DNA from 2 places in the Ketobacter sp. GenoA1 genome. Region 1 is predicted to be linked to the other one. Evidence: predicted binding sites of a transcription regulator. Region 1 holds the regulator's gene; the other holds the start of a gene.

Region 1 (7,557 bases):
GACGTACTGCAGAACTTCGCCTTCATCTTCCTTGTCGATCAGCTGCCAAAGCAGGTTGCGGGCGCGCAGGGGGGAGGATTCGATAAGCTTGGCGATCTCCGCCGGTGACATGCCCCGCAGCATTCGGCGGATTTCATCAAAGGCACCGCTGTCCAGTGCGTGTAGAAAAGTATGCAGCTGATCTTGCGTTTCATGGCTGGTTTGGGATTTTGCCACAGATCACCTCTCAGCTTGACTTGGACAGGGGGATGAATGCCACCGCGATAGCGGTGCAGCATTCTAACGAGATGCGCTGAAGATGGCCAGTTGCTATCTATTCGGCTTCGTCAAAGCGGTTATTGATCAATGTTTCGATATTGTGCCAGGCCTCTTCGGCATCGGCTCCGTTCACCGTTACCTGCAATTCAGTGCCCTGACTGGCCGCCAGCATCAAAATGGACATGATGCTTTTGGCATCGGCCTGCTGGCCGTTTCGATTCAGCAGAATCTGGCTTTCATAGCGGGATGCGGTTCCCACCAGTTTGGAGGCAGCACGTGCGTGCAATCCCAGCTTATTGATTATGGTTATGGATTTTTCCAGTTTCATAGTGACTCACACCAATACTGCAGGTTTGATTAAACCAGCTTATAAGTCTCGATGTCTAGCCTGGACATTGCTAAAGCGGGATTTGAAATACTCACTGAGTTGTTCGGTAATGTACACCGAACGATGCTGGCCACCGGTGCAGCCAATGGACACGGTCATATAGCTGCGGTTATTGGCGGCAAAGCGGGGTAACCATTTTTCCAGATAAGCGGTCAGATCGTCCACCATCTCCTGTACGGGAGGATGGCCCCGCAGGAAGTTCTGGACACCTTCGTCCAATCCGGTTTGACTGCGCAACTGGGTTATCCAGTGCGGATTGGGGAGACAGCGCACATCAAACACCAGGTCGGCATCACTGGGTATTCCATTCTTAAAGCCAAAGGACTGGAACAATATCGCCATGCCTTCCTGCGAGTGGGTTACCCGGATTTTGATTTGGTCGCGCAGTTCGTGCAGGGTGAGATTGCTGGTATCAATAATCAGGCTGGCGCTGGCAGCCACCGGATTCAGCATTTCCCGTTCCCGGTCGATGGCTTCTTTCAGGGTGTTGGTGTCGTTGCTGATAGGGTGTTTGCGGCGGGTTTCGCTGAAGCGTTTGACCAGTGTTTCATCGCCTGCGTCCAGATAGATAACCTGGCTTTCGACACCATCTGCGGTCAATTCCCGCAGCACGTTGGGTAGCTTCTCAAGTTGGGTCACGCTGTTGCGCGCATCGATGCCGATGGCGACTTCTTCAATTTTGGGCGAAGACCGTGTTGCCAGTTCACTCATCAGATCCCGCAGCAGGGTAACGGGAAGGTTGTCAACGCAGTAGTAGCCGATGTCTTCCAGAACGTGTAATGCAGTGGTTTTTCCTGATCCGGAGCGACCGCTGATTACCACTAATTTCATACCGGTGTCACCAGTGCGTCATAAATACTGTCGGTGGAGTGGGCCGCACGCAATGTTTTGCGACGGTTGTCATCATTGAATAGGGTGGCGATTTTGGAAAGGATGTTCAGGTGCTCCTCGTGAGCATCCTGCGGCACCAGTAAAACAAACAGCATGTCCACCGGCTCATGGTCGATGGAATCGAAGTCCACGCCGCTCTCCAATTTGATAAACGCGCCAATGGCGTTACTGCAGTGATTGGCCCGGCAGTGGGGGATAGCGATGCCTTTACCTAAACCGGTACTGCCCAGCTTCTCCCGCGAGATAAGGTTGTCAAAAAGTTCATTGGGGTCAAGCTCCGGGCACTGCTGGGCGATCAGCCCAGCAGCGGTTTCCAGAACTTTCTTTTTGCTGCCGCCGGGAACGTCTTCAAAGACCCGTTGCGGACTGATGATTTCAGCAAGTTCCATACGTTATCAATAACCTTCAGTTACCAGCTTTTCATTTTTTCCTTGTGCTTCAGCACCTGTCGGTCCAGCTTGTCGGTCATCATATCAATGGCGGCGTACATGTCTTCGGATTCGGCGTTGGCAAATAAATCAGCGCCTTTTACGTGGATTTTGGCTTCTGCTTTCTGGCGGTTTTTCTCTACACTGAGAATCGCCTGGATGCTGGTGATGTCGTCGGTATGGCGTTCCAGTTTCTGCATCTTATCGGCAACGTAGTCCTTCATGGAGTCGGTAACTTCTACGTGATGTCCGCTGATATTGATTTGCATAGGCCACTCCTTAATCGTGGTTTAGATGTTACTGCGACCAAAGCCTGATGTTGGCAGTGGTCTGGTGTTTACGCTTATATAACTGTGACCAACAGTTAAACCAATCGTTTCCTTTCGTTGGACGGCGGGATCATCATGGCTTCGCGATATTTCGCAATGGTGCGCCGGGCAACCTTGATATCCTGTTCTTCCAGTATGTTGGCAATTTTACTGTCGCTCAATGGTTTTTTGGGATTTTCTGCCGCGATCAGCTTTTTGATGATGGCGCGAATGGCGGTGGAGGAGCATTCGCCGCCGGAACCGGTGCTGACATGACTGGAGAAGAAGTACTTGAGCTCAAATATACCCCTTGGGGTGTGCATGAACTTCTGCGTGGTGACCCGGGAAATGGTGGATTCATGCATGCCGACCGCTTCTGCAATATCGTGCAGCACCAGTGGTTTCATGGCTTCCTCCCCCTGTTCGAGAAACCCTATCTGATATTCCACTATTTTGGTGGCTACTTTAAGCAGGGTTTCGTTGCGGCTTTGTAAGCTTTTGATAAACCAACGGGCTTCCTGCAGATTGTTTTTCAGGAAGGTGTTGTCGCTGCTGTTGTCCGCACGCTGGATCATGGATGCGTAGCTGCTGTTGACCCTGAGGCGCGGGGTGGCTTCCGGGTTCAACTCCACTTTCCAGCGGCCTTTGTCCTTACTCACAATGACATCCGGGATGACATACTGGGTATCATCGGTTTCGACGCTGCTGCCCGGATAAGGGTTCAGGGTCTGGATCAACGCAATGGCGCTTTTCAGTCGGGCCTCGGACAGTTTGCCCTTGCGCATGATGGTGGCGAAATCGCGGGCACCCAGCGCATCCAGAAACATCTCCACCACCATGATGGCATCATCCCGGTGGGGTTCATCCCGGGGCAGTTGTTTGAGCTGAATCAGCAGGCATTCCCGCAGGTCACGGGCGGCCACTCCGGGGGGGTCGAACTGCTGAACCCGGTGCAATACAGCCAGCACCTCTTCCAGGGATACGGGTAGGCCATCATCATCGTCATCCGGCTGTAACTGGATGTCCATGGCCTGCAGTTCTTCCTGCTGTAATCTGACCAGGTCGGCCACCACGTCCTGTTGCGCCAGCACACCATCGCGGATTTCCTCCACGGACTGGGTGAGATAGCCCTTGGGGTTGATGCCTTCAATGATGGCCATGGCAATCATCCGGTCCATGTCTGACATGGGGGTCAGATTCAGTTGCCACATAAGGTTGTCGTAAATGGATTCGGGCGCCGTGTTGCGGCTGTCGTAGTCAAAATCGTCATCGTCAAAGCTGCCGCCACTGGACGAGGGGCCTGCGGCACCATCGAACATGGTATCCCAGTCACTGTCCACGGGCAGTTCGTTGGGCATCTCCTTGCCTTCCAGATCCACCGACGAGTCATCGGCGTTGTTGTTGCTGGATTGGGTGTCCTGGGTATCTTGGGATTTTGAAAAATCGAGATTCTGGTCGTTGTCGGTTTTGCTGGTGCTGTCACTCTGTCCGTTACCGGAATCGTTGCTGTCGTTGTCCGGGGAAGATTCATCCACATCCAGGAGGGGGTTGGATTCCAGCGCTTCCTGGATTTCGGTTTGAAGATCCAGAGTGGAGAGCTGCAATAGGCGAATTGCCTGCTGCAGCTGCGGCGTCATGGTGAGGTGTTGACCAATTTTGAGCTGTAAGGTTGGTTTCATTGATACCTAATTCAACTTCTGCAACGACCGGAGACATCTGTACAGCATCGGATTGCTGTATTCCAGGCAGTCAAATAGTGACCTAATTTCAACAGTTTATTGGTGCCGAAATAGAACCGCTTGGGTTTAATTGTAAGAGCAGTGACGCTGCAAAGCAATTTACATGCCTGAAATTGCTTAGAACTTTTACATATGGAACTGGTTACCCAGATAAACATCGCGGACTTTCTGGTTTTGCAGGATAAGTGAGGGCTCACCTTCAGCAATGATGTGCCCTTCGCTGACGATAAAAGCCTTCTCGCAAATGTCCAGAGTGTCCCGCACATTGTGGTCCGTGATGAGTACGCCCAGCCCACGATCACGCAGGTGGCTGATGATTTGCTTGATGTCTGCCACGGAAATGGGGTCGACCCCGGCGAAGGGTTCATCCAGCAGAATGAAGGCCGGGTCAGTGGCCAGAGCGCGGGCAATCTCGACGCGGCGGCGCTCACCACCGGACAGGGCCATGCCCAGTGAATCGGCGATGTGTCCGATGTGAAACTCAGCCAGCAGCTCTTCCAGTTTGCTTTGCCGCTGTTTGCGGGTCAGGTCCTTGCGGGTCTCAAGTATCGCCATGATGTTTTCCCGGACTTTCAAGCGGCGAAAAATGGAGGCTTCCTGGGGCAGGTAGCCGATGCCTTTGGCGGCCCGTCCGTGCATGGGCAGATGGGTGATTTCAGTATCGTCGATAACGATGCGCCCCTTGTCCTGGGGCACGATGCCAATGATCATGTAGAAACAGGTGGTTTTACCGGCCCCATTGGGGCCGAGCAACCCCACGATTTGTCCGCTTTCAATGGTAATGGAAACGTCTTCCACCACGGCACGGCCTTTGTAACTTTTAGCGAGATTGGAGGCGGTAAGACGGCTCATTGTGACGGCGCTGCCTCCGTCTCGTCAGGGCTGGGCGCATTCGGGGCAGGATCTGTCGCGGCGGGCAATATCATCTCCACCCGGCCTTTGATACTGCCGGGCTTGACCTCTCCGGTTTGTCCCACCGCCTGCAGGCGCTGGCTCTGGATTTCATAAACGATTTCTTCACCGCGGAAGATGTTCTCGCCCTGCACAATAGATGCTTTGATTTTCAGCAGCAGTTTCTGATCCCTTACCAGGTAATCGATCTTTTTGGCTTTGGCGATGACCTCTGCCTGGTTGGGCTCCGGAACCTGAGAAAACAGCGCCGGCTCGCCCACTGCCATGACCACGTCCACTTTACCCAACTCCGTTTTGATCTTGAGTGATTCCGCTGCAATGCGCAGGGTGCCCTGGGTCAGTACAACGTTGCCTGTATAGGTGGCAGTGCCGTCTTTTTCGTCGATCAGGGCAGTGTCCGCCACAATTTTCAAGGGTTGCAGCCGATCACTGTCCAGCGCCCGGGCAGCGCTGGATGCGAAGGCGAACGTTATTATGCAGAGTAACGCTTTAAGACTTAGCAGGTTCATAAATGCTGGTGACGTTTTGCCGTAGAGTGATTCGATTCTCGTTCAGATCGGCGTTCAAGCCGACCGCTTCAATGTAGACCCCGGTTTGCCGAATGATGACCTTGTCGTCCGTGGAGGCATAGGATCGCCTCGGGTAAAGTTCCAGGGTTTCGGTTTCCAGCACAGCGGCTTCCCTTACCCCTTGCTGCACAATGGTGACGTTGCCCGATAAATGCAGCTTATTGGCTTCGTTATCTGAGGTGGCGCTGGCGGCACTGGTTTGCCATGACGCTTCCTGTTCCCCAAAAAAAGTGATGATGGGTTTGACCATAATATTTCGATTGCTGGCGATGTACTGCAGCATGGATTCGGCATGCAACACAAATTCCCGCTTACCCAGTTCATCAAAGCTTTGCTGCTCCAGTGAAATGGCCACCATATCCGGTTGTTCGTATTCATTGTTGACTTTGGTGTCGGGTTGAAACCACTGATCCCATTTGGTGTACGCAAAAGCCCCCAGCGCAAGTAGTGCCAGCAGGAAACTGGTGAGGATCAGCTGCGATTGTTGCTTCATGACTGTAAATAGGGCTCCAGAACCCCCTGCAGTGTGCCTTGGGTCTGCATCAACCAATCACAGAATTCCCTGACGGCGCCGTCTCCACCCTTGGCCGCGGTGATAATGTCAGCGTATTGCTTGATAACGGGCATGGCGTCGGCCACGGTGACACCCAGGCCGGCGGCCCGGATGGCGCCCAGATCCGGCAGGTCGTCGCCCATGTAAGCCACTTGTTCCGCGCTGAGGTTCTCCTGCGCCATTAATTCCTGCAAGGCCGCTTTTTTATCTTCCCGGCCCTGGATCAGTTTGTCGATTTTTAGATCCCGGGCACGGCGGTTTACCAGTTCTGAGGTGCGTCCGGTGATGATGGCCACTTCCACCCCGGAATCCCGCAGCAGTTTCAGACCCAGGCCATCCTTGACGTTGAATGCCTTGATTTCATCACCCAGACTGGTGAAGTAGAGTCTGCCGTCGGTCATGATACCGTCGATATCAAAGGCCACCAGTTTGATTGCCCGTGCTTTGCTGTGCAGTGCTTCAGTCATCTTCAATTACATCACCCCGGCGCGCAGCAGGTCGTGCATGTTGAGCGCGCCGACTGGTTTTTTATGGTCGTCCACCACCATCAATGCCGTGATCTTGCTTTTTTCCATAATGTTCAGGGCTTCCACCGCCAGAATGTGGGGATGAATGGTTTTCGGATTTTTCGACATCACATCTTCAATCATCGTGGTTTGGATATCCATCCCCTGGTCCAGCATGCGACGCAGGTCCCCATCGGTAAAGATACCCACCAGCTCGCCATCCTGATTGAGAATGCCGGTCATACCGAGGCCTTTGCTGCTCATCTCCAGCAGGGCTCGACTGATGGTGATGCCCTGGGTGATCAGCGGAATTTTGTCGCCCACATGCATGATGTTTTCCACCAGCAGCAGCAAGCGCCGGCCCAGGCTGCCGCCGGGGTGGGAGAGTGCAAAGTCGTCGGCGGTGAAGCCGCGGGCTTCCAGCAGTGCCACCGCCAAAGCATCTCCCATCACCAGGGTGGCGGTGGTGCTGGCGGTGGGAGCCAGGCCCAGCGGGCAGGCCTCTTCCGCGACGCTGATGTCCAGATGCACATCGGCCTGAGTAGCCAGGGGGGAATGGGGGTCGCCTGCCATGCTAATCAGAGGTGCCCCTTTGCGCTTGATCAGGGGGACGATATTGACGATCTCCTCGGTTTTCCCCGAGTTGGAAATAGCGATGACCACGTCATCGCCGGTGATCATGCCCAGGTCGCCGTGGCTGGCTTCACCGGGATGAACAAAGAAGGAGGGGGTGCCGGTGCTGGCCAGGGTGGCGGCGATCTTATTGCCGATGTGCCCTGATTTACCCATACCGGTGACAATGACCCGCCCTTTGCACTGCAGCACCAGTTCGCAGGCTTTTTTGAAGTTGCCGTCAATGCGCGCCTTCAGTGCCTGGGTGGCATTGGCTTCAATTTCGATAACCCGCTGGCCGGATTGGATAAAGTCGAAAGTCGTCTGGTTTGCGTTCATTGTCCTGCCAAGTTTCCAGTATTCAGATGTCGGCCCCGGTGGGGCGGGGTTGCC
Region 2 (7,557 bases), on a different contig from region 1:
CTGCCGAACTGAACAAAAACATGCTGGAACTGAACGTGGCCATGCCGTTGAGCTCTTTTGCTATTGTGGAAGACTATTATGTGGTGTTCGGCGCCATGGCCACCAGCAGCAGCTTTGACGATGTCTGCAAAGAACTGATTACCCTGGCCTCCAACGCTTACGACGCACTGGAAGCCATTGAAGAATACCTGGTTTAACGAACTGACAGCGGAGAACAACCATGAGCGGCGTATTAAATAAAATCTGGACAGCCCTGCGCGGCGGCGTACGGGAGATGGGTGATGCCATCGTCGATTCCAACGGCATTCGCATTTTTGAACAGGAAATCATTGATGCCAAAGACAGCATTCAACAGGCGAAAACCAATCTGACCGAAGTCATGGCGCGCAAGATGCAAGCCGAGCGCAAGGTAAGCAAACTGGTGGAAGAGATCCGCAACCACGAAGGTTATGCCGGCAAAGCATTGGACAATAATGACGAAGCCCTGGCGTTGGAAGTGGCCGGCAAGATTGCCACCATGGAAGCGGAAAAAGGCGAGCAGGATGCGATCGTTCGGCGCCTGACCGGCCAGGTGGAACAATTGAAGGCCCATATTCGTAAGGCAGAGAAACTCATTGCCGATCATGAGCGGGAACTGTCCATTGTGCGCACCACCGAGAGCGTACAGAAAGCCACGGAGCAAGTGGTGGAAAACGTGGCGGCAAACAACTCCACGCTGAATACGGCACGCCAATCCCTGGAACGCATCAAGGCCCATCAGGAAATGCGGCAGGATCAGTTGCAAGCCGGTGAGCTTCTGGATAAGGAATTATCCGGAGGCGACCTGGACAGCAAACTGGAAGAGGCCGGAATCAAGGGCGAAACGGCCACTGCCACGGATATTCTGGCGCGGATCAAAGCCAGCAAACAGTGATGACATGGCAGGCACAAACAACGCGATACCGATTGGGTTCGGTATCGCGTTTTGTGCATAGGTGGAAAAAATGAATGAACGTTGGCAGAAAGAAAAACAAGCTATTAAAGCCGTGCAGGTGGCCTTTGATGTGTCGGCCGAAGCTCAGCGCGTTATCAAACAGGCCGCGTTGGACAACAATCTGAATCCACCGGATCAAATTCGCAAGATACTGGGCTTACCCTACAACAAAAAGCCGGTCAGGCCCCGCCTCACCGTATCCCTGAAGAGTGAAGATTTTGAAATTCTGGCACAAAAATACGGCCTTAATGCCAGTGATCAGAACGCCATACGGGAACGGGTGGCCGAAGAACTGCTGCGCTACGCCGGTAAGGGCCGGTCCGATGAGGCCGGCACAACCACCTAACCGCACGCCCATCAAAGCCAGCGTTTGCGCCGGAAAAAAATCAGCAGAGAGATCGCCACCGTCGCCATCACACTCAACAGAACAAAATAGCCATTCTGGGAATGCAGCTCCGGCATATTCTCAAAATTCATACCGTAGATACCCGACAATAAGCCCAGCGGCACAAAGATCGCGGTGATCACCGTCAATGCCTGCATGGTTTTATTCAACTGATGAGAGGTCAAAGAAATATAGCCTTCAATAAGATCCCCACATTGCTCGTAAAATAACGTTCCCAGACTATCCAAACGCTCACATTTGTCATAGACATCCTGCATGGAGTGATAAATTGAGGATTCATTCATATCCAGCACGGCGGTGGATTCCCGCATGATTTCTGCAAACACCTTTTCATGGTAGCGGAATACACGATTCAGTTTACGCAACCGGGAACGGTACAACACAAAGCGCTGCATCAACTGGTCGGTGGGTGCTTCCAGCATTTCATCTTCCATTTGGCTGATGGCATCTTCAAGTTCCAGCATGCGTTTGATGTATTCACTCAACGACTGGTTCACGATACGGGTGAACAGGATCGCCGGAGTCGGCAGGTAACGCTGCAGATCCGTCGCCGAACCCCACAGTTTTTCCACGCCGTAGGACGTGCCGTTGCGACGGGTGATCAGTGCGTTGCTGCTGATGAAAAAACTGACCTGCACATGGGCAATACTGATGTCTTCGTCGAAACGCTCAAAACCACGATAGATAACAAAGGTGTTATTACCAAAATCCTCAAACTTGGGTGGATGGCGATGGCGCTGGGCATCCTGTACCGCCAGGGGATGGCACTCCAACTGGTCCAGCAAGGCCTGCTCCGCCAGTTCTTCCTCGCCCTCAATATCAACCCAGATGGCCCCCCCTTGCTGCCGCCATATCTCGATCTGCTCCTTGCCGCCGGTTTGCAGTTGGTCACCTTTCAGGTATTGAGTCCGAATCATTGGTTACGCCTTTTAGATCTATTAATCCGTCCCATCCCTATGGACGGGCGATTTTTGTTCTGTGTCACCTTTATAATCCATCGTTAGAGCTGTCACAACTGTTCTTACCCAATTTGACCACGCATGTAGAGAGTGAGATATGAACAATAAAAACAATGAGTTAGGAGATCAGCACGCGCCTACCAAAATGAGCCGGAAAAGTTTTTTGCGCCTTTCCGTTGGGGTGGCCGCCGCCGCGGGCCTGGGTTCACTGACCGGTTGCAGCAATAATGGCCGCGCCCTGCGCTTCGACAGCCTGAACGACGCCCTGATCGAGCTGGCCCTGATCGAAAACAATCTGGACACGTTGGAAATGCAACAGGAGTGGACACTGTACAAAGTGCTCAATCACCTGGCAAAAACCTGTGAAGGCGCCATGTTCGGTTTCCCGGAAACCGATCCACCCGCCGTACAGGCTGTGCAATACATCGGCTTCCAGGCCTTTAAGGCGCAAGGGTACATGAGCCATGATCTTACTGCACCGGTGCCCGGCCCGGAGATTGCTGACGACGGCCCGCTGCCGGAAGCCTTTACCCGGATTCGTAACGCCATTTCTGATTTCCAGAACTTCACCGGTGAAACTTTCCCTCATTTTGCCTACGGCAATCTGACTTATGCGGAGTGGGAGCTGGCCAACGCCTTCCATATGGCGGACCATTTCTCCAGCCTGACATACTGAATTCCAGCGGCGTAGAAAGCCGCACGGAACACAGATGGAAACAGATACAAGCCAAATGCAGTGCTAAATAAATGCGGTGCATCCAAGGGGCGAGCAATCGCTCCTTTTTTTTAGGTTTATTGGATTTTTAGTTCTGCATTTATCAGCCGCTTTTGTGTTACGGTTTAACCTCCATAAGACCATCCATGCCCACGCACCCTGTATGACAATCGAAACCATTGCAAACGACAAGCTGGTCTCTCTGCACATTACCATCCGCAACCTGGATGGCGAGATTCTGGAAACCACGGCAGGGGTTCTTCCCATGCTGTATATTCATGGCCGGCAACAGATACCGGCGGGCTTTGAGCAGGCGCTGGCGGGCAAGAAGGTTGGCGATCAAGTGCAGGCACGGATAGAGCCGCAATTTGGTTACGGTGTACGGGACGAAACGCTGCTGCAAACCCTGCCACGCCAACTGCTGGATGCGGATCAGGATCTGGCGCCGGGCATGCAGATCACAGCAGAAACCGAAGACGGCCCGGTGCCGGTACGCATCGTGGCCCTGGATGACACCACCATCACAGTGGATGGCAATCATGCCTATGCCGGACAGACATTGCTGTTCAGCGCGGAGATACGCAACGTGCGTGACGCCACCGCGCAAGAGCTGGCGGAAGGCCCCCACCTTTAGCGTGACAGTGTTGCACGCTGAGGTTTGTAGGCGTGAGTGTCGATGCGCCAACGCTGGATACGGGAATACAACGTGGTGGGCTTTACCCCCAGTAAACGGGCCGCGCCATCCCTGCCGGCTACCTTGCCCCCACATTGTTTGAGCGCACTGATCAGGTTGGCACGCTCGTTGGCGCGCCGCTCATCCTCTGTCTGCACCAAAAAAGCAGACTCCGCCCGATGATCCTGCGCCTGCTCATCGGACTGCAGTAACGATTGATTCAATTCAGGAATATCGATTCGCAGCTTGCCGGTACCGGATACAATCACCGCCCGCTCGATCATGTTTTCCAGTTCACGAATATTGCCGGGCCAATTATAGGTCTGTAATTTGCGCACGTCCGCCAACGACATGGGCAGCACGGGTTTATTGAACTTGCGACAGACCTTCTCGATGAAATGGGTCGCCAACAGCGGAATATCCTCACTGCGCTGGCGCAGGGGCGCGGACTCAATGGGGAACACATTCAGGCGGAAATACAGATCCTCACGAAACTGGTGCGCGCTGACATCGGCCTTCAGATCCCGGTTGGTGGCGGCGATCACCCGCACATCCACACCCCGGGTCTGGGTATCACCCACGCGCTCGAATTGTTTTTCCTGCAACACCCGCAGCAGCTTGCCCTGTAACTCCAGCGGAATCTCGCCCACCTCATCCAGAAACAGGGTGCCGCCATCGGCCAGCTCGAAACGGCCGATGCGGTCACTGGTGGCCCCGGTAAAGGCCCCTTTCACATGACCAAAGAATTCACTCTCAAACAAATCCCGGGGAATGGCCGCGCAATTGACCCGAATCAAGGGCCGGTTGCGGCGATCACTGGCTTCATGAATGGCACGGGCCAACAGCTCCTTGCCGGTACCGGATTCACCGGTAATCAGCACATTGGCGTCGGTGGGTGCCACCAGTTCAATCTGGGCAATGGTGTTGCGGATGGCATCGCTGCGGCCAACTATTTCCCGGTAATTATGTTCCGATCGGATCTCCTCCTGCAGGTAGGCGTTTTCCAGCTCCAGACGCCGCTTCAGGCTTTCCACTTCCGACAGGGCGGCCCGCAAGCGCCGATCCGCCTCCCGCCGCTCACTGACATCACGGAAAATCACCACGGCGCCCACCACCCGGCCCTGGTCTTCGATGGGCGTACTGGTGTACTCCACGGGAAACGATGAACCATCCTTGCGCCAAAAGACTTCATCCCCCACCTGATGCACGATGCCATCGTGAAACGCAGCGTAAATCGGGCAACCCTGCATCTGATAGCAGGAACCATCCTCATGACTGTGGTGAATGCATTCATGGGCATTACGCCCCACCAGTTCGGCTGCCGCGTATCCCAGCATTTTTTCCCCGGCGGGATTCACAAAGGTGGTAACGCCTTCGGTATTTACACCATAGATGCCCTCCCCCGCGGCATTCAGGATCAGTTGGTTCTCCCGTTCGAACTCGGAAAACACTTCCTCAATGCGCTTCCATTCCATCAAACCACCACGGTGGTAACGGGTGGCATCCGCATCAAGCCGCAGCTTGTGGCAGTAATGGGTATCGAACAGCGTAAACAGCAACAGCACCCGGCCCTGATCTTCAAACACAGAGCCATACACCTCCACCGACCGGGTAGTGTCGTCGGCACAGATCAGGCTCAGCTCGTTGGTGTAGCTGTTCTTTTTTTCTATGCAGGCCTGACTGAACGCCACCAGGCTGGGAAACTGATTGGCGAACAAAATGGACACCGGCAGCGACAGAATCTGATCCTGGGTGAAACCACACAGATCCGACAAGGTGGCATTGCATTCCAGCACCTGATCGGCCACGGGATCAATGCACATCACCGCCATATCGCTGGCATCCAGGCCCCGAAACAATAACTCTGCTTGTGCGTTCATACCCCTTACCGTTGCAATTTGCTGATAGCAAACAGCGCAATCAAGCCCCGTGCCATTTACGAAGTTTCGTAAAAATAAATTACGCATAAGCATAAATTACGCATTTGCGTAACCGATTCAGGACACCCGAGCAATAACCTAACCCTCTGATTTATCTGCAGTTGGCTACAGCTGAAACAGGTTGGCACAGACCATGCCTTATCACTGCTAACTTGAGGCCCGACACCAACAGGGTCTGCGAGCGATCCATTTTCTGTTCCGCCGTGGTGCAGACCAACGCAACCCTGCACCGCTACAACAACTACTCCGGGGGAGAGTCAGCGATGACCGTGAAAAGTCTTGGAAATCCATACGATCCAAAAACCAGCCTGACCCATGAAGCAGGGTGCAGCTGCCAGAAATGCAGCAACGCCATCACCGAGCCAGACAACAATTTGCCCACCACCTCAGAAGACATGATGGATCGGGCCATCGAGAATGCCGTGGTCCGGGCGGTGTTTAATCAAAGCGATGTCAGCCGGCGTCAATTTATGGGGCTGCTGGGCGGCGGTACCGCCGCGGCCATGCTGTCGACGTTTTTTCCCCTCAATGAAGCCAAGGCCGCCCTCAAGGAATCCATGGGCAAACTGGAGAAAACCAAACTCAATGTGGGCTTTGTGCCCATCACCTGCGCCACCCCCATCATCATGGCCCACCCGCTGGGGTTCTATTCCAAATACGGCCTGGATGTGGATGTGATCAAAACCGCAGGCTGGGCCGTGGCGCGGGACAAATCACTGGCCAACGAATACGATGCCTCCCACATGCTGACCCCCATGCCGCTGGCCATGACCCTGGGCGCCGGCTCTACCGCTGAGCCCTACATCATGCCCGCCGTTGAAAACATCAACGGCCAGGCCATCGTGCTGCATGTGGATCACAAGGACAAACGGGATCCCAAGCAATGGAAAGGTTTCAAGTTTGGTGTGCCCTTTGACTATTCCATGCATAACTTCCTGCTGCGTTATTATGTGGCAGAACACGGCCTGGACCCGGACAAGGACATTCAGATTCGCGTGGTACCACCACCGGAAATGGTGGCCAATCTGCGCGCCGGCAATCTGGATGGTTACCTCTCTCCGGATCCGTTTAACCAGCGCGCGGTGTGGGAGAAAGTCGGCTTTATTCACACCCTCACCAAAGATATCTGGGAAGGCCACCCCTGCTGCGCATTTGCCTGCAGCAAGGCGTTTGCCGAAACCAACCCCAACACCTACGGCGCATTGCTGAAAGCCATTGTGGACGCCACCCAATACTCGTCGAACCCGGACAACCGCAAGGAAATTTCAGAGGCCATTGCACCGAAGAATTACCTCAACCAACCGGTACCGGTGATTCAACAGGTACTCACCGGCCGCTACGCCGATGGCCTGGGTTCCATACAGGATGTACCGGATCGAATCGACTTCGACCCGTTCCCCTGGCACTCCATGGCGGTGTGGATTCTGACGCAGATGAAACGCTGGGGCTACATAGAGGGCGATGTGGATTACAAGACCGTGGCCGAGCAGGTGTATCTGGCCTCCGACTGCGAAAAGATCATGAAAGATCTGGGTTATTCCGCGCCGGACAAAACCTACGCCAACTACACCATCATGGGTAAGGAGTTTGATTACACCAAACCCGATGAGTACGTGAAGAGTTTTGCCATAGGGAGAGCCTGATGATTCAGTCCATGCCATTTCGTGCGGCTCTGTTGTCGATCGTCATCGCGGTACTGTTGTTCGGTATTTGGGAAGCCTCCAGTGACGTGCCGGAGAAATCCACGGAGATGACGGAGTACGAAATGCTGATGGGCGGTGCCGACCAGGAGGCCCGCGTGCCTCCACCCTCGGACGTGCTGGTGCATGCCTGGAATGAACTCAGTGATCCTTTTTATGACAAAGGCCCCAACGACAAGGGGATCGGCATT

The links. Region 1 encodes sigma-54, which starts transcription at its own class of promoters, with help from an activator protein. Its sites were predicted from a motif close to ANTGGCATNNANNTTGCTNT; they were not measured.
Region 2: D9N13_RS00680 (sigma 54-interacting transcriptional regulator) is a predicted target of sigma-54. The motif match lies at 5,644-5,663, and genes of this name have one in related genera.

Annotation. Positions count from the first base shown of each region.
Region 1 is NZ_RCHM01000009.1:368,899-376,455, forward strand. It holds gene mgtE (magnesium transporter) at 1-216, opposite strand, end outside; gene D9N13_RS03045 (HPr family phosphocarrier protein) at 314-586, opposite strand; gene rapZ (RNase adapter RapZ) at 626-1,477, opposite strand; gene ptsN (PTS IIA-like nitrogen regulatory protein PtsN) at 1,474-1,926, opposite strand; gene hpf (ribosome hibernation-promoting factor, HPF/YfiA family) at 1,947-2,234, opposite strand; gene D9N13_RS03065 (RNA polymerase factor sigma-54) at 2,330-3,952, opposite strand; gene lptB (LPS export ABC transporter ATP-binding protein) at 4,139-4,864, opposite strand; gene lptA (lipopolysaccharide transport periplasmic protein LptA) at 4,861-5,433, opposite strand; gene lptC (LPS export ABC transporter periplasmic protein LptC) at 5,414-5,986, opposite strand; gene D9N13_RS03085 (KdsC family phosphatase) at 5,983-6,513, opposite strand; gene D9N13_RS03090 (KpsF/GutQ family sugar-phosphate isomerase) at 6,520-7,503, opposite strand.
Region 2 is NZ_RCHM01000007.1:144,732-152,288, forward strand. It holds gene D9N13_RS00650 (YjfI family protein) at 1-197, shown strand, start outside; gene D9N13_RS00655 (PspA/IM30 family protein) at 221-913, shown strand; gene D9N13_RS00660 (hypothetical protein) at 984-1,319, shown strand; gene D9N13_RS00665 (magnesium transporter CorA family protein) at 1,331-2,296, opposite strand; gene D9N13_RS00670 (DUF1569 domain-containing protein) at 2,436-3,014, shown strand; gene D9N13_RS00675 (peptidylprolyl isomerase) at 3,217-3,687, shown strand; gene D9N13_RS00680 (sigma 54-interacting transcriptional regulator) at 3,684-5,606, opposite strand; gene D9N13_RS00685 (CmpA/NrtA family ABC transporter substrate-binding protein) at 5,930-7,309, shown strand; gene ntrB (nitrate ABC transporter permease) at 7,309-7,557, shown strand, end outside.